4 regions of the Teredinibacter sp. KSP-S5-2 genome follow, and region 3 is predicted to be linked to each of the others. Evidence: predicted binding sites of a transcription regulator. Region 3 holds the regulator's gene; each other region holds the start of a gene.
The links. The regulator FNR, encoded in region 3, switches genes on or off when oxygen is low (the NO sensors DNR and NnrR bind a similar motif). The targets are predictions, from matches to a motif close to TTGATNNNNATCAA.

Region 1 (8,192 bases), 840 kb from region 3:
ATTCGATGCCCCACTTGTCGTTCAATACTTTAGCAACTGGAGCCAAGCAGTTTGTAGTACAAGAAGCGTTAGAAACGATCTCCTGACCAGCATAAGATTCGTGGTTAACGCCCATAACGAACATTGGAGTTGCGTCTTTTGATGGACCAGTAAGAACAACTTTTTTCGCACCAGCTTCAATGTGCTTACGTGCAGTTTCGTCAGTTAGGAAAATACCAGTTGCTTCAGCAACTACGTCTACACCAATGTCACCCCATGCTAGGTCAGCTGGGTTACGTTCAGCAGTTACACGTACTTTTTTGCCGTTAACAATTAAGCTATTACCATCCACTTCAACGGTACCGTTGAAACGACCATGAGTAGAGTCGTACTTTAACATGTAAGCCATGTATTCAACGTCGATCAAGTCGTTGATGCCAACAACTTCAATGTCATCACGCTCACAAGAAGCACGGAAAACAAAACGGCCAATTCGGCCAAAACCATTAATACCTAGTTTGATGGTCATGGTATTAGAATCCCCTATATTAGGTGTGTGATTGGAGCTAAAAAATTCGGTCGCTAATGTACAGTAATAGAACCAAACGTCAACCTTAGTATGGGGGCAAGTTGCGTAGAATCAACTGCAGAATACTCAAAGATAATATGGTTGGTTTTAGTCATGTACGCGTCGGCGGCAATTATACCCGAGCCCAGGTAATCATGGGGCTAGCCCTGAGCATACTTTGACCCATCGCAAGTCTCTTTGTTAGCAGCCGTATCTATTTCACTGGCTGTTTAACGGCCCTCCTAAGAAGCAGGGCTATAAGCATGAAACAAGGTCGTCCTAATGGTGAAATTTATCATTTTTTTCTTGTTAAACGATACTGGCTATCTATTAATGTTTGAAAAAATCGCACCTAAAGGATAGTATGTATATAAATTAAGGAGGTGGCTGATGAAAGTATCAAGAGAGCAAAAAGAGAAAACCCGCCGGCTCATTGTCGATACGGCTATAGACATGTTCGTTGAGAAAGGAATTGATAAGGCAACGATGAAAGGAATTGCCCGTAAGGCGGGAATAGGGGATGCGACTATCTACAAGTATTTCCCGAGCAAAGAAAAGCTGATTCTGGGGTACTACAAGCTTAAAGCTGATGACACCCTGGCGGAGCTCTGGGAAGAAGAGATTGATGAGTATAGCCTGAGGGAGAAGCTCCAACTATTAGTCGACATCTATCTGCAGCAACTGCTCCCGGATCGGGAGTTTGTGGCATCCTCTGCCAAGTATATTCTTACTTCTCAGTCGTTTATGTGGCAGGAAGTTGCACCCATTCGGCAGGAGTTCGCGCCAATTATCAATCGATTTCTGGATGAAGCAGAGTTTGATCAGGAGATTCCAGCCTTTCCATTTCGTGGAGCATTGGTTGGGTTGATGAATGAATTTCTAATTGGGGTTTTACTGTACTGGATTAAAGATGACTCAGAAGAGTTCAGTAATACGACACAAATGGTGGATATGTCATTAAACCTTGGAGTAAATATTCTACAAAGTGGTATTGCTAATCAGTTGATGGATTTTGTTGGCTTTTTTGTTAAGCGTCATCTATTTCAATTTATCCAAAATGGTGGGCATATGTTTCGCGGTTTTGCCGACAAGATGAATTCAATGGAGGCGGAGAATACATGGGAAAAGTAAGCGATAAAAGCACGTTACCTGAGCGTAGATTTGCTCGGGGAATGATTGCGGGTGTCGGTGCAGCAAAAACCGGTGTTAAGCACCTGAGTTATGTCAGCCGCGTGGCCTTAAGTGCGCCTGAACGGCGCGAGGCGTTGAAACTTTCTCATGAAAAAGACCTGGGGCGACTTGTTTTTTCCGTGCTGAGCCAGTTGCGGGGGACGGCATTAAAAATATCTCAAATTCTGAGTACCGAAGCCGAGTTTTTGCCTGAAGGAGTAAGGTCTGAATTGGCTAAAGCCTGTTATGAAGTGCCTGCCCTTAACCGAGCGCATATTCGAAAAGTTTTTGTTCAGGAGTTTGGTCATTCCGCTAGTCATTTATTTCACACATTTGAAGCGGATGCTTTTGCTGCGGCTAGTATTGGTCAGGTGCACAAGGCTACTGTTGTTATTAACGATGAATATGTGCCTGTGGCAGTGAAAGTTCAGTATCCCGGTGTTGCTACTGCAATTGCCAGTGATATTTCATTATTGAAGGGATTGCTAAAAACTCTGGCTACCACCACCAGCTATGTCCCCAAAAAAGAGGTGTTAGATCATTTGCTCAAGGAGGTGGAAACACGCTTGTATGAAGAGGTGGATTATACGCTGGAAGCTAAGCAGACGGAGTGGTTTAAGAAAAAGCTGAGTGCTGAAAAATATTGTATTCCTCAAATCTATTCCGAATACAGTGGACAGAGAGTATTAACAACGGAATTTGTTCATGGAAAACATCTGAAAGAATGGTTGGCAACCAATCCAAGTCAGTCCGATAGAAATCACTTTGGTCAATTATTGTTTGATTATTTTCATGAAACTTGTTTTGTGCATGGAAAAATTAACGCGGATTTTCATGCGGGTAATTTTCTGTTTATGGCGGATGGTCGTTTAGGTATTTTGGACTTTGGTTTTGTCCGTAGTTTTGATCAAGAATATCGGGGCTTACTCAAGCAACTCTTTCATTCATTTAAAGAGTATCACCTGAATAAGAATGCTCAGGTGCTTCTGGATGGGTTAAAAAAGATCAATATGTTGGCGGTCGACCTGGATGTTGCAACGTTTAATCAATACCTAGAACCAATGATGGCGGAAGTGTGTGAATGGTTTATTGAGCCGTATGTTCATTCTTCATTTGATTTTACCAATATGGTCAGTCATCCAAGTCATACCTTAAATGAAGGCAAAAAATATTCGAGGTTTATGAAGGCATTCAGGGAAGAGCAGTTAAGTTATGATCGGGGATACATGGGCTTAACCAATATTCTTAAGGAAATGAAAGCGGTAGTGAACACACAGTACGCTTTTCTTGAATAATGCGAGCCGGGTATATTCATCTTCCTGAGAACTTGGATATACTCCCTAGATACCTACTGGTTCTCAGGAAACTTATGACGATGGGAAATTCTTTGCCTAAGAAGGCAGCGCTATTCGGACTGAGTTGTATTACGGTCTTTCTTATATCTTGCACGCCTAAGTTTATAAAAAATGGTGTGATTAACGAAATTATCGACTTTGGTCTGGAGCTTCAAGTTGAAGTTGCAAACCCTGACACTTGTGATTCACCTCTCGGCTTAACGTTTTACAGCTATGAGTTAAATCATGTTGTGACCACGCCAGTGTACCTGGAGCAAGTGCAAAACACAGTATTTCGCAGTCATTCCGTGCCGAGTTGGGTTCACGGCTTTTGTGATGAAAACCGGGATATGGTGTTTCAATTGAATGAACCCCATGCTCTGGTTCGCGTTGATCAGTCGATTGAGACGGATGAACCTCTGACCTCAGTATTGCAGCTTCATAGGGAAAAGCCTAATTATCAAGTCGATCAGAAATACGCACGAGTCAATCAATCTCATAATCCTTTTGCGCAGCTATCAGTCAAACAATTTGTATACGAAGCGTCGCCACACCATTCAATCTTTAATGCCGAAGTAATAAAGCTGGGGATGTGGAAGCCTGTCCATTTTGTTCATCAAGGTATGCGGGGGATTTATTCAACCTCTGAAGTAGACACCAATAAACCCGTAATTCTGTTTGTGCATGGGATTAATGATTCCCCACTGACGTTTAATTATTTTGCTGAAAAACTACAGAACGAACATGCCCAGATATGGTTTTACTTTTACCCATCAGGGGAGTCGATAGCCATTAATGGCCGGGAGTTGTTTACGCAAGTAACGCAGTTGCAAAAACGTTATGGTATTCCCAAGATTGATGTTATTGCCCACAGCATGGGAGGGTTAGTGGTGCGAGATTATATTAACCGCTGTAATGTCTATGATAACTGCAACAAGGTGCATTCTTTTACCAGTATCTCAACACCTTGGGGTGGCAATGCGGATGCGACTAAGGGCGCAAGTCGTTCTCCCTTTGTTTTTCCAGTATGGAAAGATATGGCCACAAACAGTCAGTTTTTAACTGAGTTATTTGACCAACCTTACCCATCGCATTTACCTCACTATCTAATGTTTGGTTATCAACCACAAAGCACTTTGGTATTTGAGAGCAATGATGGTGTGGTGACCATTGAAAGCATGCTACAGCCTAAGGCTCAGGAACAGGCTAGACGAGTTATCGGTTATAAGGCCGATCACACAGGTATATTAAAGAATGAAAACGTTGCCGCTCAGTTAATCAAAAATATTCAGCAGGAATAATTTTGGTATTGAGTTCGTTTTCTATCTGCTGCTTGCAAATTTCGTACATTTTTGATGTCGTAAATTTGTTCTACCTGTGCCATGCATACCGAATTTGACGCCCGTCAAAGAGTCTTTTTGCTTACCGTATAGAGTTTGATCAATAGACTTTGAGGTAGGCAAAATGAATACAAACGCAACAGAAGTAAAAGGCGATCTGTTAGTTGAGTGGTCTGATGAGTTGTCCGTTGGTATTGAAGAAATTGACGATCAACATAAGGTGTTGGTGGATCTGTTGAACCAGCTTCATGCTGCAATTCATGAGCGGCGAGGCAACGACGTGGCACTACCGATTTTGAATCGGTTAATTGAATACACGCGCATACATTTTGCTGTGGAAGAAAGTTTGATGCGTATCTTGAATTATCCCGATTTTGAAACACATAAAGAGCATCATGAACAATTAATTGATCAAGTGCTGGAAATGCACCAGAAGGTGATCAAAGACAACAAAAAGCTAGGCTTTGAATTGCTGCACTTTCTAAAAAACTGGCTAACCAAGCACATCATGTCGGAAGATAAACTGTATACCCCACATTTTATTCGATGCGGAGCCAGCACCACACACGACAGAAGCGTGATAGGCAAGCTCTTTCAGTTTTGGAAATAGGCAAAGGCGCGATGAGCATAAACCGGGGGAGGTTGGTTTATGCTCTCTGGGTAAGCTAGTTTAAGCTTGCTAAGTGTTGTTGGCTGTTTGCTTGCGCGATTCTATAGTCACCGTTCTCCATAATGTGGAGAACGAGCTGCATTTCATTCTTCTCTATGGTTGATTTCTTTCCGTCAATAACCAGGTTGGTTTTGATGGGGTAGACGCCTTGAGGCATACCTTGGGGAAGTACAAAGGCAAATGAGTTCTTGAAAGCGCCGCCTTTCTTGGTTTCCTTGTTAACGGTTTTTAGCAGAGTTTTGATTGAACGCTTGGGGTCTTCATTGTCGAAGATTTCTATCCGTTCTTGAATCAGTACCTCTTTTTTATCTCTACCCCGAATTACCTTCAAGTCAGAAACAACCGCGACTTTTTTACCAACTTTTACGACTTGCCCTGGGGTTAAACTGGACTCATAAGAAACCACGGTATTGTCTCTTGGGACACGTTTGTTTTGCTTCTTATAGGCGTTGATTACTGCTTTCTCTTCGCTGGTGGTTTCGCTTTTGTAGTCAATGGCCATGTCGTAAATCATCTTGGCTGCAATACCAATGGCAGCCACTTTTGCTGCAGATTGAAGCTGTTTACGTGACTCGCAGTCTTTTTTGTTATCCGAGTTCTGACATTTGTCGGTTTTAGGTTTGATATTATCTTTTAAGTCTTTAATGCCAAACCCTGTTAGCAAAAAGAAAGACAGAAAAGCGACAGATAGTAGTTGTAATTTTGTTTTCATAACTCGTCCTTATTACGTTTATTCAATTGACCAATCCCGTTTTACTTTTTCTAATGCTGATATCGCGTTTTCCCGCAACTGTATGGCAGGAGTATAGCCGGGCATAAATGCTAAAGCGGATTCCGCATTCGATTGCGCGCAGCTATAATTCTTTTTGCGAAAACACGCCTCACCTTTTTCTAGCACAGCCTGGGCTTTTTCTCTGTTTTTCTCATCCTGAACTTGGGCGAACAGTGCTTTTTGATACAAGGCTTCTGCTGTTGAGTTGTTTGGTTGTATGCGAAGTATTTGTTTTGCGTGTTCTATACTGCATGTATAGTTTTTCTGCTTAAAACAGTTGTCAGCTTGTGTGAACAACTGCTCCAACTCTTGCTTCTGTTTTTGTTCTGCAAGCTGTTGCTGTTCTTTGTGAATCTGGGCTTGTTGAAGTATGCTCAAAGCCTGCTCATGAGCAGCGTCTAGTTCAAGTATTTGCTCCGAATAAGAAATCGCACAATCCAGTGTATTGCTATTCAAGCAGGATTCGGCCTGAATTAATTTGTTATTAATATCCTGCTCGATTTGAAATTGGTTGATGGTGCTCTCTGCTTTTTCCAGCCAGTGTTTTTCCGGGCTTAGTTTTCTCATGTTGATGAGTTCTGCTTCCGCACAGGTGATGCTTTCGTCATTTTTCAGGCAGTTTTCTATTCGACTATATATGGTGGCAATATGGGCTTTCTGATACTGAGTTTCTGCCTGGCTTAGCAGTTGCCTGGCTGAGAAATGATTGGAGTCCATATTTAGCACCGATTTGGCTGCTTCAATGGCGCAACTGTAATTCTGATTTTGATAGCAGCGATCAGCTTTATCCATGGTGCTGTCTACTAAGGCGCTGAGTTCATCAGGAGCAAAATAGTACTGATAGACAAAACCCATAATGATAATAGCTAAGAGAGCGCTGCTGATTTTAAAAACAGGAATGCGTTTTCTATTGGTTAAATGGTTAACAAATTCATCAATATTATTGGTTCGATCTTTTCTTCTTAGCTTAAGTGCCGCGTCTAACGCGTTCCATTGTTGTTTGCTCAAGCCTTCAATGCGATTGGGTTTAAGCCCTTTTTGTAAAGCCTGATCGGCAGGTAGGCGATCATAAGGGTGTTTGCCACAAAGTAATTCGTAAGCAATGATGGCTGCTGCATAGACATCATCGGCAGGGTGAGGCGGTTGTCGCTCAAGCATTTCCAGGCTGGCGTAGGCGGGTGTTAGGGCTCCCAGGCTTCCTGCATCAAAATCTTCTTCGTTATAGGAGTCGTTAGCAATTCTGGCGATACCAAAGTCCAGTACTTTTGCACCGTTTTTATCTATAAAAAGGTTTCCTGGTTTTAAATCGCTGTGAACAATATCCTTGTTGTGAGCATAGGAGAGAGCACTGCAAAACTCAGCAATAATTTTTAGGGCTTCTTCTTTTTCGAGGCCGGTGGTTCGGTGCTGATTTAATACCGTATCCAGCCCCTGACCGTTAAGCAGCTCCATAGTCATGTAAATTGAATCACCATCCCGGTCAAAGTCATGCACATTCACGATATTGGGATGGGAGAGTAAATGCGAGCGACTGGCTTCCCGTTGCAAGGAAATAAAAGCATCCGGGTGGTCTTTGAAGTCATCGCTTAACACTTTCACTGCAACGTAAGGGTTTAAATCCTCGGCTTCGACTTTTCGTAAATCTTTGGCTTTATAAACCGTACCCATTCCACCGGCACCAAGGGTAGACTCCAGAACGAAACGATTATTCAAAACAATTTTGTTATTGGCTAATGCTTTGTCAGCGGCTTTTTTCGCCTTAATAAAGCCTTGACTGTTGTCTCGGTGGGAGCGAATGGCTTCGCCAATGCGGGTAAGTGCATTATCTGCTGGTGCGGCTGTCGATTTTCTCGGTTTATATTGCGTCTTTTGTTCGTCAGCGAGAAGTTTTTCAGTGGAAGTGGATGCCGGGAGTTGCGCGTCTTGTTGCTGAGATTCCACGGGTTTTTTTGCTGCACGATTATTGGCTTGAAACCGTGTTTTTTCGTCAACAGGGGCAGTGGAAGAAGAGCGGGGCTTAATTGTGGTTTTTCCGTCGTCGGCAGACATAGCTTCCTTGTTCAATCCATTTCTCGTCAGGCGAAATCACTTTCTTCAGTAAAAGGTTTATTCGTTTACACCGCAATACTTTCAGAACATATGGCACGGTTTACAGTTGTTTTGTCGCGTAACCTCGGCTCTGTAATATGGCATCGATGAATTTTATTAGAACTCGCGTATGGGGGGATGTCAACCAACCTTTGGCAAGATATTGTAAGGTAATTACTTGGGGTCTGAACAAAATATAGATTGCTTTTAGCTGGTCTGGATGAGCTAAAAAAAGATACTTAAGTACTTGCTGGGGTTGAATCGAAATAGG
Region 2 (8,192 bases), 1.4 Mb from region 3:
CAGGCAACACAAAGTAAGTATGCTGCGCGTAATTATTTTTCATTTGATGGCAATGTCATGCCGAAAAATTTCGATGTACAGCATGCGGCATGGTTGGCCAGTTATTACACTGGGCACCCGCAAACGGATATTGGTGAAATTCAGTTTATTACGGAGTTTTCCAATGAGTATCCGCCGGTAAATCGTTTGTTACCGGTTTATCGGGTATCTTTTCCTGAGCAGGGGAATCTGGTTGCGTTTGTGTATACCGAAACCAACGCGCTTGCCGGGTTAACCAATGGAGTAAAAACTAAAATCCAAACGGTGTTTCGTGCATTGCATACGTGGAGTTGGTTAGATGTGTGGGGCTTTGGTCGCGTCCTGCTTGTCGGGCTATTTATGTTGTCATTAATCGCCATGTGTGTCATGGGTATGGCCTTGATTCTTGCCATTCCCCATCGAAAAATAAAAGACACAAAACGTCGCTGGCATCGGATTATTGCCTATGTGCTCTGGCTACCTTTATTGGGTTGGTCGGCAAGTGGTTTTTATCATCTACTCAAAGCCGAATATGCAGACAATGTTAGCGGTATACGCTTGAGCCATTTAGCGGAACTAAAACGTTTTGGTTCATTCCCGAACGAAAATTATTTTTCCGAATATGCGAATCAACCGCTGAATAGTATTTCGTTAGTGCCTGGAGCGGAGAGCCAGACGTTATTGCGATTAAGTTATGCCAATCAGGATAAAGGGCAAGTCAGTCGTGTAGAAAAGTACCAGGGGCGGCCGTCGGAAAGTGGTTCCCGGTATTTGGATTTTTATTCGGGGAATCCCGTTGCTACGTCCGATAAAGAGCAAGTGCAATGGCTGGCAAACGGTTACACCGGATACACCAGTGAACAAATTGAGCATGTGCAGATAGTGACCCGTTTTGGCCCTGAGTATGATTTTCGCAACAAGCGCTTACCTGTGTGGATGGTGCAGTATGGGGATGAGTTCGGTACTCGGGTATTTGTTGACCCTGTGACTGGTGTCCTGGTGGATCAGTCACGAAACGTGGACCGAATGGAATCCTGGTCGTTTTCCGTTTTACATAAATGGAACTTCCTCAATGGCATTACCGGCAGGCAGTGGCGCGATATCTTAATCGTCAGCACTATTTTCCTGAGCTGTTTCCTGGCTGCGGTAGGCCTGTTAATTGGAAGAAGAAAACAGCGAAAGCAAGAAGCGGTGATAGTCGCGGAAGAGCTGGCTTCCTGATGCAGCAGAAAGCAATGGAATGCTTTTTTGCTTTACCCTATCTGTAGCCCTTATCCAAGTCAAAAAGCCGAAAAGGTACTTCCGTCAAATTGGGGCTTTTCACCAGAAGAATAATAGATTAAACTTTCAGAAATTACTGAAAATTTGATATGGATCAAACTCTATGCAAATGACACCAATGGTACAGTCCTTCGTTATGCACTTCGGCGAGATGGGTAGCCGTTGGGGCGTGAATCGCACAGTAGGCCAGATATTCGCATTGCTGGTGGTGAATGAGCAGCCCCTGAATGCCGAAGACCTCGGGTCGGCGCTGAGTATATCACGGGGTAACGTGAGCATGGGGGTGAAAGAACTCCAGTCCTGGCGCTTGGTTAAGCCCGTCCACTTACCCGGCGAGCGTAAGGAATATTACATTGCCGATGGCTCTTTATGGGATATGGCCACTAAAGTATTGGAAGAACGCAGAAAGCGCGAGGTGGATCCCACGCTTTCTGTGCTTCGCGATTTAATGATGGATAGCCCGGGTAATGAAGCTGAAGAGTATGCTCAGGGAAAAATGCGCGAGCTGCACGATATGCTTGAAGTATTTACCAAGTGGAGTCACGACCTGCAAAACATGAGTCAGGAAAACCTAATGACATTAATGAAGTTGGGGGCAGGTGTTGGCAAGGTCTTGGATATGAAAGACAGAATCTTAAACAATTAGGGTGAAAGCCCGAACATCACATCACTCTCTTCAAAATAACAATAACGAGAGGAGACCGGTATGACTTAGTGAGGTAATTATGCTCGATGAATTGGCTTTAGCTGGCCAAGTGGTCAGTGCGTCTGTAGAAAGTACGTTGATGTATTCTCGCATACAGTTTGCGCTTAATATCAGTTTTCATATTTTGTTCCCCACCATTACCATCGCCTTAGGCTGGTTTCTTTTTTATTTTAAATTACGCTATCAAATTTCCCATGCGCCAGTGTGGATGCGTGCCTATCGATTTTGGGTAAAAATCTTTGCATTAACCTTCGCTCTGGGTGTGGTCAGCGGCATCACCATGTCGTTTCAGTTTGGCACCAACTGGCCAGGCTTTATGGCTCGGGTTGGAAATATTGCCGGGCCCCTTCTCGGTTACGAAGTGCTTACCGCATTCTTTTTAGAAGCCACCTTTTTGGGCATTATGCTATTTGGTATAAAACGCGTTCCGCCCTGGCTTCATACCACTGCAACACTGGTTGTGGCTGTCGGCACAACTCTCTCGGCATTTTGGATAATTGCTTTAAATTCCTGGATGCACACTCCGGTAGGTTTTGAACTGCGCGATGGCGTGGCATTTCCAACGGACTGGTGGCAAATTATTTTTAATCCTTCAATGCCATATCGGTTAACCCACGTGCTTCTATCCTCGGGTTTAACTGCTGCCTTTTTAGTCGCCGGCATTTCGGCATACCGAATACTGAAAGGGGATACCAAACACGGGCCTTCTAAAGCGCTTAAAACCGCGGTTGTGGCGGCAGCAGTCATGATTCCGTTACAGGTTTTAGTCGGAGATATGCATGGTTTGAATTCTTTAGAGCATCAACCGCAAAAAATTGCCGCCATCGAAGGTGTATGGCATACGGAAAAGTCTGCCCCCTTATTATTGTTCGCTTGGCCGAATGAAGAAGAAAAAACCAATGATTTTGCTGTTGGTGTTCCCGGCTTGGCTAGCCTTATATTGACCCATGATTTTAACGGAGAAATTAAGGGGCTGAATGAATTTGAAGGTGAACATCCGCCCGTTAAACCTCTGTTTTTTGGTTTTCGTTTAATGGTGGCAGTTGGCATGTTGATGTGGGCCGTAGCCTGGCTAAGTACCTATTTTATTCTGCGTAAAAAGTCGCAACCCGGTTGGTTAATGAAGGCGTTAGTATGGATGACCTTTTCCGGTTGGCTGGCCACGTTGGCAGGTTGGTATGTAACGGAAATTGGCAGGCAGCCATACCTTGTACAAGGTGTGCTCACCACACAGGAAGCTGTGACCAGTCTGCCTCCAGGCAATGTTTTATTCTCGTTAATTGTTTACGCCGTTATATATGCAGGCTTGTTAACCGCCTATGTGCATACACTTTTTGGTATGGCGAAAAAGGCCATCAACGTAGAGGAATACGAATCCGCGGATGTTGAAGCGCCTGTGGTTCCTGAATTAGTCACGCAAGAGGTAAACCGATAATGTTTGATCACGATGTTTTGGCAATTATCTTTTTGCTTCTATTGGGCGTAGCGGTTTTGGCTTACGCTATTTTGGATGGATACGACTTGGGGGTGGGAATATTGTTACCACTCAAGGCCGAAAAAGAAAAAGAGCGGGATACCTATATTTCCTCTATTGGCCCTTTCTGGGATGCTAATGAAACCTGGTTGGTGTTGGCGGTGGGAATATTGCTGATAGCTTTTCCTGCTGCACACAACATTATTCTGCACCAACTTTATATTCCGGTGTTGTTTATGCTTTGCGGTTTGATTTTACGTGGAGTGTCATTTGATTTTCGAGCCAAAGCCCGGGTTTCTCACAAAACAACATGGGACAAATTATTTAAACTGGGTTCAATCATGGCATCCGTTGCCCAGGGATATATGTTGGGCCGCTATGTGTTGGGTTTTGAAAACAGTACTGCCGCTTATGCCTTTGCTGTATTAAGTAGTTTATGTGTGACTGCTGCATACGCGTATATTGGTGGAGCTTGGTTAGTGATGAAAACCGAAGGGGGTATGCAGAAGAAAATTGCCGGCACCACGCGCCGTGCCGGTTGGTTGGCTGCGTTGGGTATTTTTGCTGTGTGCTTGATTAACCCGCTCACCAGTGATTACGTTTGGCTGCGCTGGTTTAGTCTGCCGGAAGCATTTTTGCTGTTTCCTATACCACTCACCTGCTTTGCTATGTTTATATTGGCTGACCGTTTTCTGCGAAAAATTCCTCTGGCAAATGACTTTGGTTGCTGGATCCCCTTTGTGGCTGCACTGACTATCTTCTTCCTGTGTTTTCAGGGGCTCGCTTATAGCTTCTACCCCTATGTTGTACCGGGAGAAATGACGGTTTTTGAAGCGGTTGCGGCACCAGAATCGTTACAGTTCGTATTGATTGGTGCTTTGATCGTGGTGCCGATGATATTAATTTACACCGCATTTTCCTATCGCGTGTTTTGGGGGAAAACGACGGAGTTGAACTATTATTAAATGATCTATCAGTTGGGTTGAGCCACCTTCTAAACAGGTGGCTCATTTGTTTACATGATTAAAACATAAGTGTTAATGAAGAACTATTGCGCGTTGGCCTGTTTTTATATCTACCGCGAGCGTGTTTTCATAGCCGGCCATAAGTAATCGATTTAAATTTTCATCAATATATAATTTGCTATAAAAGTAGTCCACTTGATATAAATAACCTGTTCCCGGCTTGGGTAATATCTCAGCCGTTTTAGTGGTTACATTAATTTTGATGAAATCCAGTTTTCTACTTGGATTTGAATACGTCGATAAGTAGATGTTTGTAAAGTCGTCGTTTATGGTGGTCTTGAACGTGTTCAGTTTATAAGTCGCACTGTCTCGGTAGCTCTCAGGTATTGTTCTGCTTAAATTCAGCACACTAGTTACCGAGCCTGTTTTACCGTCAACAAAAAATAATTCATGCTCTTCATTGACTTGAGCCACAATTGCCAACTGGTCATTTTTTTTGTTGCAGCCAATAATTTCCATTGTTAACGGCCCTCCTGGAAGGGAGACGGAATCCATTATGAGATTCACTTCCTTTGTCTCCATGTCTGCATGTACTAGTAATGGGCCGTTATTGAGTACCATATAAAGGTTTTGTTCGTTAATACAGCTACTTAGAAGTCGCTGATTCGTTAAAATGTCTGGGTTGCTGCTTTCTTCAATTAGGGGTAGGTACTGTCTGGATTCTATATTTTGTATACCGATGTGTGTTCGGCTGAAGGACAAAGAGTAAATTATGTTCGTATTCCATATCCCTAACATCGCGTCGACAGATTGTCTGTAGGTTGTTTCGGTATCCTCTCGTAAATCCAGACGATTCAATGTCGTTATGCGTTGGGCATTTAAAAATGTTTGAGTTGTATTGTGGAAGATCGCATCGTTTAGTTCGTCGTAATAGAGGGTATTTAGTGGATGCAGTTTAGGCATGTTTGGGTTTTCAATGACGCTAGTCTCAAGCGTTGTTATATTTATTTTATGAATGCTTGCAGCGTTATTACCAAGAATGAAAAGCGATTGCGACGGTTTATCGAAATATGAAAGTGAATACATATTGCCCAAATCCAGGAGCCCATAATTTGGTGATATGACGCTAACCGCTTTACTTTCACCGGTAAAGGTATTAAATACGGAGAGAATACCGTTTCTGTCAATCCAATAAGCTTTTTCGTCGATTGGGTTGTAGTGTAGTCCCCCTGTAACTGCTGAAGAATAATCATTCCAGTAAGGGGAAGACAAATTATCAAGATGAGTTCGATCTCCGGTGTTGATGTCTATAACCACTAGATGAAGGTTTACATCACTTGTACCAGTAAGAGTATAGAGTTTCATATTGGTAGCATCGTAAACGATATTGCTAATACTCGTCAGACTTGCTCCTGTCCCTTTTTCGTCGGATGATATTAAAGACCATTCGCCTGTTGTCAGGTTAACTTTATGAATTTGATTATTGTTTGTTGATGCTTTTCTTGAGCTGACAAATGCAAAATTACCTGTATCGTCGATAACAGTCGATTGCAGGTCATCATAGTTCGAGCCTGGCCTTTGAATGTTGAGCGTGTCACCTATATAGTTGGTGATAATTGTACTGGTGGTTTGAGTAGCGATTTCATAGCTTTTTATCTCCCCGCCAATGGATATTATGCGGTTATTAAAAGCGTCGTACGCCCAAAGCCCACCAGCGAATTCTGGGCTAGCTGTCATAATCTTCTTTTCGCCCGTTTCAGCAGAAATCGCATAATGTTTTTCTTGTACGAAGTCATAAAAACTGAATTGTTTTCTAATTGAATCCCAAAACAGTTTTGATGAACTGGAAGATAACGGTTGTGTATGTATGCTTACTGTCGTGCTTATTTGGCTCCCGGAAGGTAAAGTCGCTGTTGCCACTATGTTGGCTGCCTTGTTACTTTCTGATGGTAATACCACGTTGCTCGCTCGCCAAAAACCAGCTTCATTCACCGTTGCCTCTACTGAACCGAGTCCACCAGATACTGCTACTGTTGTTCCAGTAGGTGCGTGGCGTAAGTAACCCGTTGCTTCCAAATTTTTGCTCTCGAATGCTGATCGCTTGGTTGGGAATACGAAATGTATTTCTGGGTGAGCCTTAATCAGTATTGAAACCGTTTCTGTGGCAGTCGAACCGTCATTATCAGTAGCCACAACAGTGAATTCTATAGATGTGTTATCCGTCACTTCAGGTGCTTGGAATATAATCGAAATATCGTTGAATGACGTAGTATCAATCTGAGGTCCTGCTGTTTGCTGCCAATTGATATCAGTAATCACTCCATCTCTATCTGTCGCTGTACCAGTTATTTGAACTTGTTCGGCTTCAAAAACTTCCTGACTATGTTGTAGCGTAATCTGAGGAGGGTTGTTGGGGATTGCTCCCCCCGAGGAGGAGCTTGTTGATCCGGAATTGCTAGACGAGCCGCCACCGCCACAAGCAAATAGAGCTACTGTTACAGTGCAAATAAGGGATATTTTGCTAAATAGTCGCATAGGAATTTTTCCGTAATGTGGCTGTATATGATAACTAATGCAGTCAGATTATTAGATGCGAAAACGTACAGCTGTCCTGGCTATAATACGCCATGTTTTCGGTTTAATGTTGTTTGATGTCCTTCGTCTGGTTTGGAATTTCGAATTTATCAATAGGCCTTCAGAGCTATTCATTTATTGAGTGTTATTTTTCATGTGCTTTCTTGATAGCAATGTTCGGCGTTACGTTTGTCGCGGATAAAGCATTTTTTATATCATAAGAGCATTCTTGAATATATGTTTTCCTGGCTCTCACTCATCCGCCTGCCAATGCTCTTCTTTATCCAATGCTTTCGCACACAATACCGTTGACGAGATATTACCAAGAATATTGGGAGATAGGGCTTTGACCATCCAGGCGTCGGTGTATTTAGGCAAGATAGGGTAGGGTGCTTGTAAGTTGTAGTGTGCGGCAACTTCGAAACCGGCTTTTGGGTAGTACTCCGGATGGCCAAGGACGAATACCAAATCGATGCCATCGGATTCCAATGTTTCCAGGCCTAGCTGGATAAGTGACTGACCTATGCCACGCCTTTGATAATTGGGGTGCACCGCGAGGGGGGCCAGTATTTGAGCCTGAATGGCGTGACTTTTGTCACTGGCCAACCGTGCCTGGGTAAATAGAATGTGTCCTACTACCTGGTCGTCTTGTTCGGCGATGAAACTGTACAGGGGTAATGCGCTGGGGTCGTGTAAAAGATCATCTGTCAGCTGCGCAACTTCTGGCCCTTGTTTATCTCTGCCAAAAGCAAGTGTGTGTAAGGCGAGAATGGATTCAATATTAGGATCTTGTGAAGTTTGAATACGCATTAGGGTTTGTGTTCCAGACAGGCTGACCAAAGTTAAACTTATACGTTGTAAATATGCGGCATTCCATAATCTGGATCATAATTTGAGCGAAAGCTGAGTAACATTCTGTGACACACGCCGTTGGGGGCATGTGCTATTATCGGCTCCAATAATATGGTGAGTTGGGGTAGGTTAATGTGCTTGAAGCATAAGCCATTTATAAATCTGATTCCTTGGGTCATTAGCGCGTGCTTGTTTTTTCCGCTCTCTATGAGCTGGGCCGCAGACATTTCCCGAGAATTACGCCAAGGGGCTACAGGGGCTACAACGGAAGGATATCTGGAATTAGGACTGTCTTTGGGCGCGGTATTTGCGCTGGAGAATG
Region 3 (8,192 bases):
AAAGATTTGAGAGCAGTGCAACACGTGGAACGCTTGGTAAAAATGGGAGTGCAATCCTTAAAGATTGAAGGAAGAACCAAATCTCACTACTACGTTGCACGTACCGCTCAGGTTTACCGACGAGCAATCGATGCCGCAGAAGCGGGTATTCCATTTGATATGAAGCTAATGCGAGAACTTGAGCATCTAGCCAATCGAGGTTATACCGAAGGTTTTTATCGACGGCATGTTCCTAGCGAATACCAGAATTATGACAACGGCGTGTCCAGCAATAAAGCGCAACAATTTGTTGGTGAAGTAATTGATTATGATGAACAAAGCGGTTGGCTATCACTGGAAGTGAAAAACCGTTTCGAAATCGGTGACGACCTGGAACTTATTACCCCTACTGGTAATATGCCTTTTAGTTTAGATACTTTGGAAACACTCAAAGGACAAAAAATTGAAATCGCTCCTGGCTCCGGCCATCAGGTTCGAATTCAGCTCCCTGAGCTTGACCGCTCTATACTCGACTATGCCATGGTCATGCGCCATATATAAAAACTATGCAGAAACCTCTTTCAGAATATAACTCAATCGTTGTTCTTACCGGTGCCGGGGTTTCTGCAGAATCTGGCCTAAAAACATTTCGTGACAACAATGGACTATGGGAAGGACACGACGTCAGTGAAGTGGCGACTCCCGAAGCCTTTGAAATCAACCCCGCATTAGTCCACAGCTTTTACAACGCGCGAAGAAATCAACTTCTCGAAGAAGCCAAACCCAATCTGGCGCATAAATCATTATCAAGATTTGAAGCCGAATTTAACGGCGGATTTACTTTAATCACACAGAACGTCGATAACCTGCATGAGCAAGCCGGAAGCCAAAATGTTATTCATATGCATGGTGAACTGTTACAGGTTCGCTGTATTAACACCGGTATCGTATTTCAATGGACTGAAGACCTAACCACCCAAACTCACTGCCCTTGCTGCAAGATCGCCGGAAGTCTACGACCAAACATCGTCTGGTTCGGTGAAATTCCAATGCACATGCATGAAATAGAAGAAGCATTAAGCCATTGTGATTTATTTGTTTCGATTGGAACCTCGGGCAACGTTTATCCCGCTGCAGGCTTTGTTCAATTGGCGAATGCCATGGGTGCAACCACGCTGGAATTAAACCTCGAACCCAGCCTTACTCAAAGCGCATTTGCATTTGCTCACTACGGTCCTGCGACAGAAATCGTACCCAGCTACTTTTCTATTTAATCTACCTCCTATTTTCTACTGATCCTCGATCTGAATTTCGCAACCGTTGATTTCCATCAAGGGCAAATGGATGCAATTCTCTAGACTTTCACGCATGCAGACACAAAACTCAAAATCAAACGTTACCGAATTAAAGCCCGTAGGCTCCCGCAACATTAACGGGGCTGACGAGGGCCTTTTGACTCGAATTAGCAGTTACCTGAAAGATAAGCGGGCGCTAGTTAATGTCTGCTTGAACACCAAACGCTTGGAAAGTGTTTCTAAAGAAGAGCACTCAGCCATCGCTTTGGTGGTTAAGGAACTGGAGATATGGTCCAGATTGCTGGGCAAGCGCGATGTCGATGTCTTGCAAATCAGACATCCCTTCCTGTATCTGGCTCCAAGCGACCTGACCGAGTTTCGCCACATCCTGGCTTCCAGATTCCACCTGTCAGAGTCTGATGCGCGCCAGCATCGTGCGGTTTCCAAGATCGAAGACTTGTCCGAAGATGGATTAGCTCTGCTCAAAGGTCTTGGTTTTAACCAATTCCAAATATGCGCAACACAACGCGGAAACGACCTCGAAGACTGCATTGCAGCAATAGAGCTCATCCGCAAATACGACTTCCCCTGTGTCGGAATCCAAATTACTGACGCAGATTGTCTAGGAGAAATGCGAGAACTTATCACCGGCATAACTGCAAAATGCCATCCTGATTTTATTTTCCTCGGTAGTCAGACCGGATTACTGGACTTGACAGACTGCTGGAAACCGGAAATCTATCAGTACAAAGCTGACCAACCTAGGAATACAGCAGTGCTCTACGATCAGGATATTTCTGTACAAAACAACTGTTTAAGTATTGGCCCGGAAGGAACCAGTTACTTAAATGATGAGTTGTTACAGAACTATTGCGACCATGAACGTTACTCAAATGCAATTCAAGCGGACAAGCTTCCAGTCAATTCGGGTATAAAAGGTCGACTTTCTAAAGCAAACCGTTAAAAAATAAAGGAAAACAGCAAGTTGCTATGCTTGACCTTTATTTTTTGCTCAAATTCGCTTATTCTTCGCCGCGCAAAACATTTGTTTTATCGTCTGTTTATTTAGGCGTCTATACTAAAACAAATGACATGTTCGTCTCTTTGTCGAGACCTCTAGTAGGCTTGCAAAAGCTTTTGGGATTAATTTACCTATGGCGACAAATGTTTTGAGCGCTCACCGATGTCACAGTAACCCCCAAGTAAATTGTGCAGACTGCCGTCTTGCCTCGATTTGCTTACCAATCAGTTTAGAAATAGAAGATATAAACAAGCTGGATGATATTATTCAGCGTGGCCGACCAGTACAAAAAGGCGACCACATATATCATGCAGGCAACGAATTCAAATCCGTTTACGCATTGCGCTCAGGTGCAGTGAAGACCATAAAGGTTACTCAAGACGGGCAGGAACAAGTCACCGGCTTTTATCTCCCAGGCGAACTCATCGGTATGGATGGTTTAGCCACAAACAATCACAGTAATTCAGCCATTGCTCTGGAAACTTCCGCGGTATGTGAAATTCCATTCACCCGTCTAGAAGAATTAAGCACGCGCTTACCTAATCTACAAAGACGTTTTTTCCAGTTAATGAGTAAAGAGATTACCCACGATCAGCAACTTATTACTCTATTAAGCAAAAATAGTGCAGATGAACGTGTGGCTTCCCTGCTCCTTAGCATCTCGACTCGAAATAGTAATCGAGGCTTATCTGCTAACGAGTTCTACTTGCCTATGTCACGCTCAGATATTGGGAACTACCTTGGACTAACCATTGAAACCGTTAGTCGGGTATTAAGCCGTCTCCACAAACAGGGAATGATTGAGCTAGACAAGAAACACGTTGTTATCAAAGATATGGATGAACTAAAGAGTACGGCCTCGATCCCGTCCATATAAGATAAAATCTACGAAATATTAAAGTGGCCACCGTGTGTGAAGCGATGGCCAGTTTTCCGGTAAAAAACAAACTCAGCCTTTAGTAGTAGCCGCTTCTCTCCTATTTCCAATGCTCCCAGTCCATTTTATTATTCACCCTACCTTTCTTTAATAACAGAATTGACGCTTAAGGCAACATTTTTATAGCTTTTTGACTATTTTATAAACTCTTTCAGCAACCTGATGTAAAAAATTTTATTCAGAATAAAATAATATAAAAACAATCCACGTAATTCCGTTTAACCTATTAAAAATGAGAATTACTATACTTTTCAATAAGTTAAGCTGGGATGCATACATTACGCATTAATGCGAAAAAAGCGCCTTTTAAAACTTACAGTCACCCATATCATCTTTTAAATTTCAAATAAGAATAAGCAACAAGGAACTGTGTCACAATTTTCTTGACAATTATTTTGGTGCGACTTTTAATTAATACAGAGGTCGTACTTTTTGTAAACAATATTAAACACGGCAGGGTGGCTGCTATGAAATATCTAGCTTTCATATTATCAATTCTTGGCTTGTTAGTTGGGTCTTCAGCGGCGTTTGGATGCGACGAAAAGTGCAAAAAAGAAGAAGCCCAGGCAACACATAATGTAAATTTTCCAGGTTACCTGTCCTGGAATTTCTGCGAAGACACTCGTACACAGTTCATGGCTTCAGCCATACCGAGCCTTGAAAAATACCGAGATGGCGAAATTGACACTCGTTACAAAGGTCCGCTAAAAAATATCAAAAGCTTCGTCAATCAACGCAAAGACTGGTTAGCAGAATGCGATGAGTATATGAAGCTTACCGGTAAGGGCCGCATCTTTGATGACAGTAAAACCACCGGACAAATTTTCGCCGCGATGGATTCCGTCACCAAGGAGCTGGATGCCTTGATTGCTGGGGCGACATATTCAAATGAATATGGCGATGATTCTGCGGCTCAGGTCAGAAGTCGATTTGATAGTTTGCTCAAACTGGTGGACGATCACAAAACACTTATGCACCTTAAAGGGAAATATGTTTCACGATAATATTCTGTAACTCATGTCTCTCACAAAAAAAACGACAGTTCACACTGTCGTTTTTTTTGTTTTCAATTTCAACACGATTCAATTGCAGTATTCGGAAGTAAAAACTATAAGTGGTTACTATTGAGTGGAACTTGCGGGAATATGTAGCCCTCTGCCCTGTGATTAGCTAAAGAACAAACCTTAATAGTTAAATGTAAACTCGACGAACAGCACTACTCACCTGTTTATTTTTTATGTGTTTCTGTTCTTTTGAAGCCAACCCTTAAGATCATATCAATCACAATCGATTTATAGCTGATCCTGCATATAAGATAACTTGCCGTATTCTCGACTAAAATAATCCAAAAATTAGCATTCCAGCTCTTTTCTTTGAGCTTTTTGTGCAGCATCCATGATCGCTTTTAAACCTGCTCGAATTAGTCGAACCTGTTCAACAGCAGAAGAATCTTCAGGAAAATGGCTAGGTATAACACCTTCGGGTTGTGAGGGACTTCCCTCAACAGCAAGGCGAAAGCCAGAATTATGATAAGCAGATGCGGATGCTAGATCCACATTCCAAGCGTCAAAGTCCATCTTAGCCTCTCCATCGAGTTACTCTGATTTGATCGGGTGACAGCACCGAAATTACTGGGCGCACTTTACTCTTGAGCATAGTGAATTTCTAGTAGAAAATGGAAAAAAACAACCGTATTACATCACCAAAGATAGTGTTTATTCTCATCAATAGCCACTTCAACAGCAAATAATTATTAATTTAGCCTTTCACCATTTCCAAAAAACGAACATCTTATTTATAAGAAAAACCTGATAAATAAAATCACTCATTTCTTATTTTTAATTTCTATGCAAAAGAATAGACAACTGTTTGATTGAAGATGATATTTCTTGCTCCGTCAAAGCGCCAAAACCAAATCGAATATGGTTACTTTTCTCACCCTCTTTGCCAAAAAGAGTTTCCGTATGAAAATCACTATGTTTGAGTTTTTCTATATTGCGTTCGTCTATCAAGTTTTCGATGTTTACCCATATTGCCATTCCTCCCGCTGGCACAGAAAACGAAACATCTTCTCCAAATACCCGTAGAAATTCCTGGATAGAAAAATCTCTTCGAGACTGATACAGCTTTCGAGTTTTGCGAATATGCTTTTTGACTTCTCCTGAATCCATTAACTCGGCCAGAGCCAGCTCAGTGACTGAATTTCCCTGCCGATCGATTAACAAAATCTCCTGTGCTGCACGATCTATAAAATGTTGGTCCGCCACCATATACCCCAAACGCAACCCAGGTGCAAAGACCTTCGATAACGATCCGATATGAATAACATTTTCAGATTCAGGAAGACTCGCTAATGGGGGAATGGGTCGACTTTCATAATGAAATTCATGATCGTAATCGTCTTCAACGATAGAGAACCTGTGCGATCGAGACAGCGATAATAACTTCAAACGCCGCTCCATCGACATACACACGGTTGTCGGGTATTGATGGTGAGGGGTAGTATATAAGCCAGCGACTTGGTGCTCTGCCAAAATACGCTGCAAATCTTCAATATCCAACCCATGCTCATCAATTCTGCAACGCACGACCTCAAAGCCACAAGATTCAAAGGACGCCTGCGCTGGCGGATAACTTAACTCTTCCAGAACAATTACCCCTTTCTTCGGGTCCAGTACTCTGGAAGCAATAAATATCCCCATTTGGCTGCCGCGAACAGTACATATTTGTTCAAGTTCGACATGAACAAAACGTTCCATTTTGAGCATTCTTTGAATTGCCAACCGCAACTCTTTCGTTCCCCGTGGGTCGCCATAACCTAAACTTCTTTGCCGCACAGATTGAATTAACGCTCGGCGATAAGCTCGCGACAGTACCTCATAGGGAATCAATCTCACATCGGGAATACCATCATTTGCACCAAACACGGCTTCCACACCGGACAACACATCTTGATAGAGCTCAGAAAGTAATCCCCCAGCGCTTCGTGTTTCTCGCGCAATATCCAAAAGCCTGAGGTTTTCAATAGAGATCTCTTGCTCAGGAAGAACATCCGAAACAAACGTTCCCCTTCTTGCCTGAGAAACAAGCCAGCCTTGTGCCTCTAACTCCTCGTAGGCGGACTGCACGGTTTTTCGATTTATCCCAAGCTGTTGAGCCATCGAACGAGACCCGGGAATCATCATTCCCGGTGTCAACCGACCTTTTTGAATATCTGCAGTTAACCGATTAACCAGCTTGGCATGTATGGACTCACCATCACAGTCCTTCAGCCACAGTTTAGTTTGCCAAGGTCTAAGCATCTCCCCTCCTCTGGACCAGAATACATTTAAAAACTGGATGTTATTAGTGGTCCAGCAAATCGATAGTCTGCCGCTTCTTGTTAAGAAACACAACCACTCGCGGAGTCCCCCATGAAAACAGCCTCTCTGGCAAAAGAGCAACTGATGCAGCAAGCTCAAAACAGTATGAACCTCACCCAAGACCTGGAGCTGAGTGATAATCAAAAGCTCGCATTAACCTGTCGTATCCTTTTTGATAAAGGCCACGACGCTGGTTTGGCCGGGCAAATTACCTGCCGCGCAGACACTCCCCAAACGTTTATCACCCAACGCTTTGGTTTAGGTTTTGATGAAATCACAGCAGAAAACCTGTTAACCGTGGACCAAGACTTGAAACCGCTTGATGGGCAATGCATGGCCAATCCAGCAAATCGCTTTCATACCTGGATTTACAACGAACACCCGGATGTGAATTGCATCATCCACACCCACCCCACTCATGTCGCGGCGCTTTCGATGCTGCGTGTGCCACTAACGATTGCCCAGATGGACACTTGCGCTTTATTTCAGGATTGCGCCTTTTTAAATGAATGGCCTGGCGTTCCTGTCGGGAATGAAGAAGGCATGATTATTTCTAAAGCCCTCGGATCTAAACGTGCAGTTCTATTGGCTCACCACGGTCAGTTAGTCGTCGGGAAAACAATCGAGGAAGCTTGCAATCTCGCAATATTAATCGAGCGCGCTGCGCGTTTACAGCTGCTGGCAATGTCTGCCGGTCAAATCCAACCATTACCAATGGAACTCGCAGCCGAAGCTCACGATTGGGTTTCAACGCCAAAACGTAATCAAGTGAACTTTTCTTACTACGCCAGACAAGCACTTAAAAACCACCCTAATTGCATATAAGGAACCCTCTGATGAACTTATCCGGTATTATCGCTTACCCTATCACCCCTTTTACAGAAGACGAGCAAGGTATTAACTACCCTATTCTCGCGGAAACGATTGAGCTTTTAATCCGCAATGGCAGTGATGCTATCGCACCTCTTGGTAGCACAGGAGAGAGTTCCTATCTTTCTCTGAACGAATGGAAACAGGTGGCCGAGTTTTCGGTCAAACAAGCGGCTCAACGCGTTCCCGTTATTATTGGGATTTCCGAACTGACCACCGAGCAGGCGATTGTAAAAGCAAAATATGCGGAAATGATTGGTGCCGATGGCATTATGGTTATTCCCGTCTCGTATTGGAAACTAACCGATCAGGAAATTTACGATTACTATCAGGCAATCTCTGACTCAACTTCTCTGCCAATAATGGTTTATAACAACCCGGCGACCAGTGGTGTCGACATGTCCCCGGAACTGATAGTGAGCATGTTTTTTGAAATACCTAATATAAAAATGGTGAAGGAAAGTACCGGCGATATTCAACGGATGCACCGAATCTATAAGCTATCTTCCGGTAAACTGCCATTCTTTAATGGTAGCAACCCTCTCGCTTTTGCTGCGCTATGTGCCGGAGCAAGTGGCTGGTGCACAGCCGCACCAAATTTGCTCGGCAAGCTGCCGAAGACGCTTTACGAGAAAGTGAAGGAAGGTAAATTAGCAGACGCCCAAGAAGTTTTTTATCAGCAACTTCCACTCCTGCGTTACATTGTTGCCGGTGGGTTACCCAAAACC
Region 4 (8,192 bases), 1.4 Mb from region 3:
AAGATACTGACTCAAAGTGGATGCGGATTTCTGTAACTTGCCAAATTCATCATCGGATGCCTGGCGGAGCTTCTCAGTTAAATCACCTGTCGCCATGCGTTGCAGGGCATTCATCATTCTGTACAGACCGGTTCGTATGCTGGACGTGAGTAATAAACCCACCAAAACCCCAATAACTATCGCGACGGCGCTAATCGAAATAATTGTGAGCTTGTTGGAGGATACGGAATCCTGAGCGTTGTTGGCGACACTTTTGGAGTAACTGGAAGCAAATTCGTTGACTTTGTGCAGGTCTTTTCTTATTTCTGCGAGTGCCTGTTCGTTCTCCACCATGTTTTTAAATAACGTATCTTTGGTACCCAGGTAGGTTTCCTTGGTATTGCCGTAGCCTTCCAGGCTTGCAACGAGGTGGATAATTTCACTGATTAGATCATTTTGTTGGTAGATGGCTGAACGAACCCTTGGGCTGGCATTCTCCGCAATTCTTTGCAATTCGTAGGCTTTGTCCAGATAAGCAATCATCCATTCAGTATATTGAGCAACATATTTTCTAAAGGAAACATTGTCTTTGGAGGCACTGATCAGTTTGATCAGGCCTATACCTTGGGAAATATGAAAAGCCACGTCATCAATATATTGTTTATTACTGGGGGAAGCGACAGGGACGCTCCTTACCTGATTGAGAATGTCCTGGCTCTGCTCTTCCAGTTTGTCTACTTTTTCATCCAGCGTTGCCAATAGATTTGAGCCATCGAAAGACATGCGGTATACGCGCATGGTGGATTCAATATTGCTGAATACTTCGGGCACCTTCTCCTGTAGGGTTTGTACAATCGCTATTTGGTCACTGGCGGTCTCAATCGTACTAAGTTCACTTTTTAAGCGCTCTAAAAGGGGACGGTATTGGCTGTTAATTTGGTTGAATACTTTTTCGGATTCTTCCAGTTGATCATATTTTATGCTGTTGTAATGCTGATACATGGCGAGGTTAACCGCTGCAAACTGCGCGGAGAGTTGAGCGGAGTCTTCGCTTATCGGAATGGCCCTTGTGGTCACCTGCTGAAGGTTATCGTTTATGCCGTTCACACTGGTGATGCCGGTGTAGCCAATTACAACCAAAAAGCTAATTAAAAATAAAAAACCTATGCTGATTCGTTGTATAACTGTCAGTTTCATGTAGATACTCAAAAATATTATTCTTTTTTCTAATATGCTTGTCCTTTAAGGCAAGCATATTGGCGCAGTTTATATGCCGCCTATATATGTTTAGCACAAATATCGATTGAAGAGGCTCATACTAACGGCTTATGTCGCGGTAAAGCCTATATGGGGTGCTCGCGCCAGTTTTTATCTTTGTTTCAGTGGCGTCACATATGTGTGGGTGGGGGATATCTGCGGTCAAATATTTCAGCTACATGTCAAGCTTAGGTCCAAGTCGTATGGTTGTTACCTACTACAATTCTTTCCTCATAAATTTAGCATCGGCATAGGCCATCAACTTTTCTCCCACATGTAGTTCCGACCTTAAACAGTAGAGCGGTGGTTTGAATCGTGTTATCCAGGCGGTTAAATTCAGTTTTTGTTGACAGGGCACGGGTAAAAGGTAGCGCACATGTAAATCGGCCGTTAACGCTGTAATGTCATGGTGAAATAAACAATGGGTCATTGCCGAATCCAGCATGGTGGCCACGATACCGCCGTGTAGAATGTCAGGGTAACCCTGGAGAAAAGGGTAGGATTTTGTCTCACCTGTTACGCCTCCATTATCGTTAGAATAAAAATGTAACCCGAGCGACGCGGCGTTATCTTTACCACAGGCAAAGCATTTTTTATGACTGTGGTGGTTTTTCATTTTCGCTATGGGATGGGTTGCTTGCTGCATACTAATTTGTGTCAATTTGGTTTTCTATATATGGATAACCGAACCTACGTGTATAGTTTGGTACTGATCGGGAAAGGCTTCTGCCAGGCTTTTCATCGCTGCAAAACCAGTACAGTGTGTTGGGCCAAGTTGTTGAATATTGAGTTTGCGAAGGGCTTTTATTGTTGACTCGAGCTGTTCAGTGCTGGCATTGGCCAGATGCATACCGCCGAATACGCCAAAAATCGGTTTGTTATGGGTAAGGTATTGAATGTACTCTAGGGTATTAATCACTCCAGCGTGGGCACAGCCAAGTAATACAATTGTCCCCAGTCCGCTTTCTATATAAAGCGCCTGGTCATCCATAATTTGATCCGGTGATTTTCCATCTTTATCATAAAAAAAAGTTTTGGTATTTTTTTCAAAATCATTGATGCGTGGAATCGAACCGGTGCACCAAACATTTTTTGCGATCGGTGTGGGTTTTTCGGTCCAATATATGTTGGGTGTATTATGCAGAAGGTTTTTAATCGGCGTTGCCATACCCCGATAATGAGCCGGGTTGTTTGATCTGAGCGAATATTTTTCTTTGAGTGCTTCCGGGTGTATAAAAACCGATGCATTTTCGCTCAGTTGTAAAACTTCATCCACACCACCAGTATGATCGTAGTGGCCGTGGCTCAGCACCAGGGCATCTGTCGAGCTTAAATCTATTTTCAACTGTTTTGAATTATGTTTTAGCGCCAAGCCCTGGCCGGTATCAAACAGAATGTTTTGTTCGCGGGTTGCTATCCAAATTGACAGGCCGTGTTCAGCAAGCAGACCGGCGTGGTTGACAGTATTGTCTATCAATATGGTGATTTTTAATTCTGACAAAATTAGTTCTCAGGTAAATGGTTTGGAATTAGGTAACATCGGGTAAATTTTGGTTTATCTTAATTCCTGGTTTCTGTTGACGCATTTTCTGCGTCTTCCACGACCGCTGTGGGATCTGTTGATTGCGTGGTGATAAGATTGACACACTTTCTGTTTACGTGAACAGCCTGGCATCAGGTATTTTCCTTGTCCTAACTGGTTTGCTAAAAACGCATCGAGTACTTCATCGATTTGCCCTCGTGTTTGGGCAATAACATCAATCCCTTTCTGTACTAACGCAGATTCAAATGGTCTCGAAATTGCACCGCATATCAAAACATTAACACCAATATTGGCAATGGATTCGGCAAGTGTGTGTGGGTCGTCGTTCTGGATAGTAATGTTGTTGAGTGTGGTGACGGACCCTTGGATCATGTCGACCAGTAACAGCGTATCAGCAACATCAAAAACCGGGGATATCTGGTTTTGCCAGTGGGGAATTGCAAGTTTCATGGTTTAGGCACTCCCAAAACGTTTATCCCGAATATGCACTATATATGCCATTGATTTCCTGCAACCAATGCGCGGTCAAAAACGGGGTGGAGTCATGAAAAGATTTGTTATTCATCAATTTCAATCGGGCAAACTGCAATAAAATGGTTTTTTAAATCGGGCATTTTGCCATGCACCAAAAACGCTTAGGAACACACTCTTTTGACTGATCAACTATCAATTGCTCGCCAGCGAGAAACCGCGATTCTGGATTCGGTAAATGAAGGCGTGTTTACCGTCGATCGATCCTGGAGAATTACGGCATTTAATAGTGCAGCGGAGAAGATAACAGGGATTCGCAGACAGGAGGCGATTGGTAGTCGATGCTGCGATGTGTTTCGAGCCAATATCTGCGAAAGGGACTGCGCTTTACGGCGGACAATGTCCAATCGCACGCCCGTGCTTAATGCTGTGGCTTATATCGTGAATAAGCAGGGAGAACGGATTCCGATTCGTATATCAACTGCCTTGTTGAAAAACAGTGAAGGCGAAGTTGTCGGTGGTGTGGAAACTTTTCAGGATCTCACGGTGGTTGAGCAGCTACGCAAGGAGCTACACGCGAGCTATACCTTTGAAGATATTATCGGTCGTAGCGCTGCCATGACTCGCCTATTTGAGCTTATTCCTTTGGTGGCAGAAAGCAATAGTACCGTCTTGATTGAGGGTGCGAGTGGTACGGGTAAAGAGCTGTTTGCGCGTGCTATTCACAACCTTTCGCCCCGTAAGAATAAACCTTTTGTGGCGGTGAACTGTGCAGCGTTACCCGATACATTATTGGAAAGCGAATTATTTGGTCATAAAGCCGGTGCCTTTACTGATGCCAAGCGGGATAAACCCGGTCGTTTTGCTTTGGCTGAGGGGGGAACTATTTTTCTCGATGAGATTGGGGATATTTCGCCTGCGATGCAAGTGCGGTTATTGCGCGTCTTACAAGAGCGGGAAATCGAACCCTTGGGGGGAACAAAAAGTTTACCTATTGATGTTCGTGTGATTACTGCAACCAATAAGGCGCTGCAAAAGGAAGTGGCCGATGGGCAGTTCCGTGAAGACCTGTATTATCGAATTCGCGTTGTGCATTTGCTGCTACCAGGCTTAAAACAGCGGCGCGAAGATATTCCCTTGCTTATTGAATCCTTACTGAGCAAATTTAATCACCTACAGGGAAAGGATATTGCCGGTGTGTCGAATGAGGTGTTGTCGCGGTTAATGGAGTACGAATACCCCGGCAACGTCCGTGAACTGGAAAACATCATTGAGCAGGCATTTGTTTTATGTCGTGGCAAAATTATCCATTTAAATCACTTGCCGCCCGAACTGCGACCGAATGTCGCACATGGTGCTGAATCTAATCAACCGATGAGTCTTGCGGAACTTGAAAAGCTGTTTATTAGTGAAGCATTACAACGTAATCAGGGCAACCGCCAAAAGAGTGCGCAGGAACTCGGTATAGACGTGAGTACTCTGTATCGAAAAATTAAATCATTTTCCATTGAATTGCCTGAAAAAGATGGGCGTAGCTAGCTCTAGCATCGTTATGTCAATCGGGTAAATTGCACGATTCGGGTTCGACTCGATAACTTCTACTTCTAGCCTATCTTTCGCTGTCTCAGGTTTTTGGACGGTTTTACTTTCTGTTCTTTCCTGTTTTTATTTTGGCGCTCTTTTTGCTATTGCATGGTTGTTTTGTAAATCAATCGATATTCCAACCCCTGTGAATAATGGGTAAGACGTTGGTAAAAGGAAACGTTATGCTTATAGCTATACCTACAATTAATCAAAAACTTTGTCAGCACTTTGGTCATTGTGAGCAATTTGCCTTCGCTGAAGTGGACGAAGAGAATCAAACAATTTTACATGTCCGATATTTACAGGCACCGATACACACGCCTGGGAGCATACCCAGTTGGTTAAATGACAATGGAACACAATTGGTTATCGCAAGTGGTATTGGCAATCGAGCATTAAGCTTTTTTGATCAGTGGGGCATAAACGTTGTTGTTGGCGCGAAAGAAGGGAGCCCGAAGGATATTATCGCTGCGTATTTTAAACAACAGTTGGAAACTGAGAATAACCCTTGTAATGAAAAACACACTTCTCATAAGTGTGAGGAGAATGAGGTTGAGGACTATCAATCCATCACTATGAAATCCGGTTTTCGCTGTCACTATTGAGATGTTGATATGGTTTACTCTGAACAAGGTTCACGCCTTCGGCCGTCTATTCGTGTGACTAACCTGATTGTTTTTAGTGCGTGTGTGATTGCTGTTCTTATCACTGTTTTTTATTTTCAGAAAACGTTGGGATTAACGCCTTGCCCATTATGTGTTACACAAAGAGCATTTGTCATTGCCATCGGTATTATCGCCTTAGTGGCTTTTATTCATCATCCCGGTGCAGGTGGTATTAAAGTCTATGCCGGGCTAGGTGCAATAGCGGCAATTGGGGGTGGTTGCGTTTCCGCTCGACACATATGGTTGCAAAACCTGCCTGAAGAGTTGGTGCCAGCGTGCGGGCCCGGGCTAAGTTTTATTTTAGAAACCATGCCGCTATGGGAGGCGATCAAAGTGCTTTTCCAAGGCGATGGGGATTGCGCCGATGTTGTCTGGACATTATTTGGTGTAAGCATCCCTGGGTGGACTCTCGTTGCATTTATAGGTTTTACATTGATTAATGTCTGGCAACTTTTCCGCAAGGCATAGTGGTTTATATGATTTCGGATATTTATCACAGTGATAGTACCTAGCCCATAACAAATATGTCAGATGTATTTTAAGAGAGATGGCTATGCATAAAAACTACGAAGTTGTAAGAAGCTCCATTCGGGAATATACCCGCGAGTTACAGAAAATTCAGCCGGATACCATTAACGCCTTTTATGCGCAATCCAAAGCCGCATTGAAAGACGGAGCATTGTCAGAAAAGATAAAGGAATATATTGCTCTGGCTATTGGTGTGGCAAAACACTGTGATGGCTGTATTGCCTTTCATGTGAAAAACTTAAACGATTTGGGGGCAACGCGAGAAGAGATTGCAGAAGTACTTGGAGTTGGTGTGTATATGGGAGGCGGCCCTTCTCTTATGCTTGCTGCCGATGCCTTGCGTGCATTTGATCAACTACACGATGAGGAGTCGATAGAGTGAATGCAAATTCGTGTCGAAATCTGGGGCCGGTCGGTGAATGTGTCTGCCCTAAATGCGGGTACACGTCCAAGCACACTGCCGGCCAGCCTTGTCAGGAAAATCGGTGTCCAAAGTGTGGCAGTAAATTACTGCGCAAGGATTCATTTCATCACCAAAAGCTTATGGAGAAAAGAAAAAGCTAACCGTGTATTGCGAATAGATCAGCTTGCCAGTTTAGGTTGAAAATACCTGCGCTAAGGAGCGGGCTTCGGATACTTGACTCACCAGTGTTTTCAACTGCGTGTGAAGCTTTAAATCTAAATCGTAGGGGTGAAGTGCTATACGTAACGGGCTTGTTTGGGATGCTGCTGCCTGATTAATTTGGTTCCAGAGGTTTAATGCAATTTTTCGCCAAGTATTGTCTGCTTCAAAGCCTGCGAGTGGTAGGCGTTTAAAGTTGTTCGATGTTACATGATAGATGCCGTTGGTTGTTTCGTAGTATTTGAAGGGTAAATCTTTGAGCGTAGTTTTAGGGAGATTGCCCATTGCCCAGGCTGGCGGAACATAAAGCTCGGGTGCATTAAATCCGGAGTCAATAAACCAGTTGTAATTACGTAAAATCAGTTGATGAAGTTGTTCCGTTGTGAGGGATAGGTGTTCTGCTACATTACGGGAAATGAAAACCGAATGTAAACGGTGTTTAATGGTTTTTATCTCTTTACAATGGTGTTGCCAGCCATGTCCTGCAAGTTGATAGCCTTGCGTTTCCAGCTCCTTTAGTTGTTCGATCTGATGTGGTTGCCAGTTTAATCCGGGCACAATAAGCAGATAGATATGGAATGGCTGGAGATGAGTACATAGCTTAAGTAATTCAAAAGTATGTGCCATGGTTTCCGGCATGACATCGTGAATTGAAATAACGGCTTTCATTGTTTACCGACCAACACGTCATTCCAAATACTGAAATTCCAGTTATTCAGTTTTAATGCGGCATTGCGCCCGCTATCTATTTTTTCCTTTATCTGTTCGGGCTGCGTGGCAGTAATACGATGCAGTGCTTTGCTAAAGCCATCTTCATTTGAGAAAATATACAAACTATCAACCAGTTCTGGCCATTCAATAATGCCACAGTTGTCGGATACGGCTGTCATTCTTCCTCTTACTAAAGCTTCAAGTGCGATGGTACCAAAACCCTCTACCAAAGAGGGCAGGACAAGTATGTCGCTGTTGTCTATCTGATTAAGTAATTCGTGTCGGTTTAACCAGCCAAGATAGGTCAGGTTTTTAATGTTATTTGCGGCGGCCTGTATGCTTTCCCGTTCCGGGCCATCGCCACTAATAATAAACTGCATATCGGGGTGATCCATCGCGGCTTGAATCACCGACTGAATATTTTTCTCCGCCGCAAGTCTGCCGGCGAATATGACCCGTTTCGGTGGATAACTAATTGGTTTGATAGGGGCTTTGACAAACTCATAGGCAATGGGGGTTCCCATTAATCCCGTCTTCTTGGCTCCCAAGTGTTTGGCTATGTCCATCATATAGTCCGAGTTCGCTAGAACTACATCGCCAAATTTAAATATCAGCCAGTGAGAGTATTCAAAGTATTTTTTGACGATAAACCGTTGAATGCTTTTCCAGTAGAGATCCGCGAGTTTATCGAACCAGGTATGAAAGCCGATAATCACTTTAACGCCGAGTTGTTTGCCAATAACTGCGCCAAAAAGGCCATAAAGAGCCGGGGAGGGAATAATGATCACATTAGGATTTAATTGTTTGACCCGCTTCTTTAACGAAAAAAAGT

Region 1: a site for FNR is predicted at 4,447-4,460, ahead of P5V12_RS08075 (bacteriohemerythrin). Genes of this name have one in related genera too.
Region 2: a site for FNR is predicted at 1,384-1,397, ahead of P5V12_RS16905 (GbsR/MarR family transcriptional regulator). Genes of this name have one in related genera too.
Region 4: a site for FNR is predicted at 3,334-3,347, ahead of P5V12_RS05705 (NifB/NifX family molybdenum-iron cluster-binding protein). Genes of this name have one in related genera too.

Annotation. Positions count from the first base shown of each region.
Region 1 is NZ_CP120416.1:1,763,463-1,771,654, forward strand. Features, by position in the region: gene gap (type I glyceraldehyde-3-phosphate dehydrogenase) at 1-508, opposite strand, end outside; gene P5V12_RS08060 (TetR/AcrR family transcriptional regulator) at 938-1,678, shown strand; gene P5V12_RS08065 (AarF/ABC1/UbiB kinase family protein) at 1,666-3,012, shown strand; gene P5V12_RS08070 (alpha/beta hydrolase) at 3,189-4,352, shown strand; gene P5V12_RS08075 (bacteriohemerythrin) at 4,516-5,001, shown strand; gene P5V12_RS08080 (hypothetical protein) at 5,057-5,773, opposite strand; gene P5V12_RS08085 (serine/threonine-protein kinase) at 5,792-7,897, opposite strand.
Region 2 is NZ_CP120416.1:3,981,114-3,989,305, reverse strand. Features, by position in the region: gene P5V12_RS16910 (PepSY domain-containing protein) at 1-1,239, shown strand, start outside; gene P5V12_RS16905 (GbsR/MarR family transcriptional regulator) at 1,403-1,945, shown strand; gene P5V12_RS16900 (cytochrome ubiquinol oxidase subunit I) at 2,025-3,440, shown strand; gene cydB (cytochrome d ubiquinol oxidase subunit II) at 3,440-4,444, shown strand; gene P5V12_RS16890 (PKD domain-containing protein) at 4,517-6,979, opposite strand; gene P5V12_RS16885 (N-acetyltransferase) at 7,271-7,828, opposite strand; gene P5V12_RS16880 (MipA/OmpV family protein) at 8,003-8,192, shown strand, end outside.
Region 3 is NZ_CP120416.1:2,608,447-2,616,638, forward strand. Features, by position in the region: gene yegQ (tRNA 5-hydroxyuridine modification protein YegQ) at 1-540, shown strand, start outside; gene cobB (Sir2 family NAD+-dependent deacetylase) at 546-1,253, shown strand; gene P5V12_RS11360 (hypothetical protein) at 1,324-2,238, shown strand; gene fnr (fumarate/nitrate reduction transcriptional regulator Fnr) at 2,429-3,172, shown strand; gene P5V12_RS11370 (hypothetical protein) at 3,700-4,236, shown strand; gene P5V12_RS11375 (hypothetical protein) at 4,585-4,809, opposite strand; gene P5V12_RS11380 (PLP-dependent aminotransferase family protein) at 5,071-6,534, opposite strand; gene P5V12_RS11385 (aldolase) at 6,646-7,419, shown strand; gene P5V12_RS11390 (dihydrodipicolinate synthase family protein) at 7,431-8,192, shown strand, end outside.
Region 4 is NZ_CP120416.1:1,207,081-1,215,272, forward strand. Features, by position in the region: gene P5V12_RS05690 (methyl-accepting chemotaxis protein) at 1-1,176, opposite strand, end outside; gene P5V12_RS05695 (PaaI family thioesterase) at 1,454-1,897, opposite strand; gene P5V12_RS05700 (MBL fold metallo-hydrolase) at 1,907-2,737, opposite strand; gene P5V12_RS05705 (NifB/NifX family molybdenum-iron cluster-binding protein) at 2,792-3,229, opposite strand; gene P5V12_RS05710 (sigma-54 interaction domain-containing protein) at 3,431-4,789, shown strand; gene P5V12_RS05715 (NifB/NifX family molybdenum-iron cluster-binding protein) at 5,017-5,439, shown strand; gene P5V12_RS05720 (disulfide bond formation protein B) at 5,449-5,967, shown strand; gene P5V12_RS05725 (carboxymuconolactone decarboxylase family protein) at 6,053-6,409, shown strand; gene P5V12_RS05730 (hypothetical protein) at 6,410-6,631, shown strand; gene P5V12_RS05735 (DUF2334 domain-containing protein) at 6,623-7,318, opposite strand; gene P5V12_RS05740 (glycosyltransferase) at 7,315-8,192, opposite strand, start outside.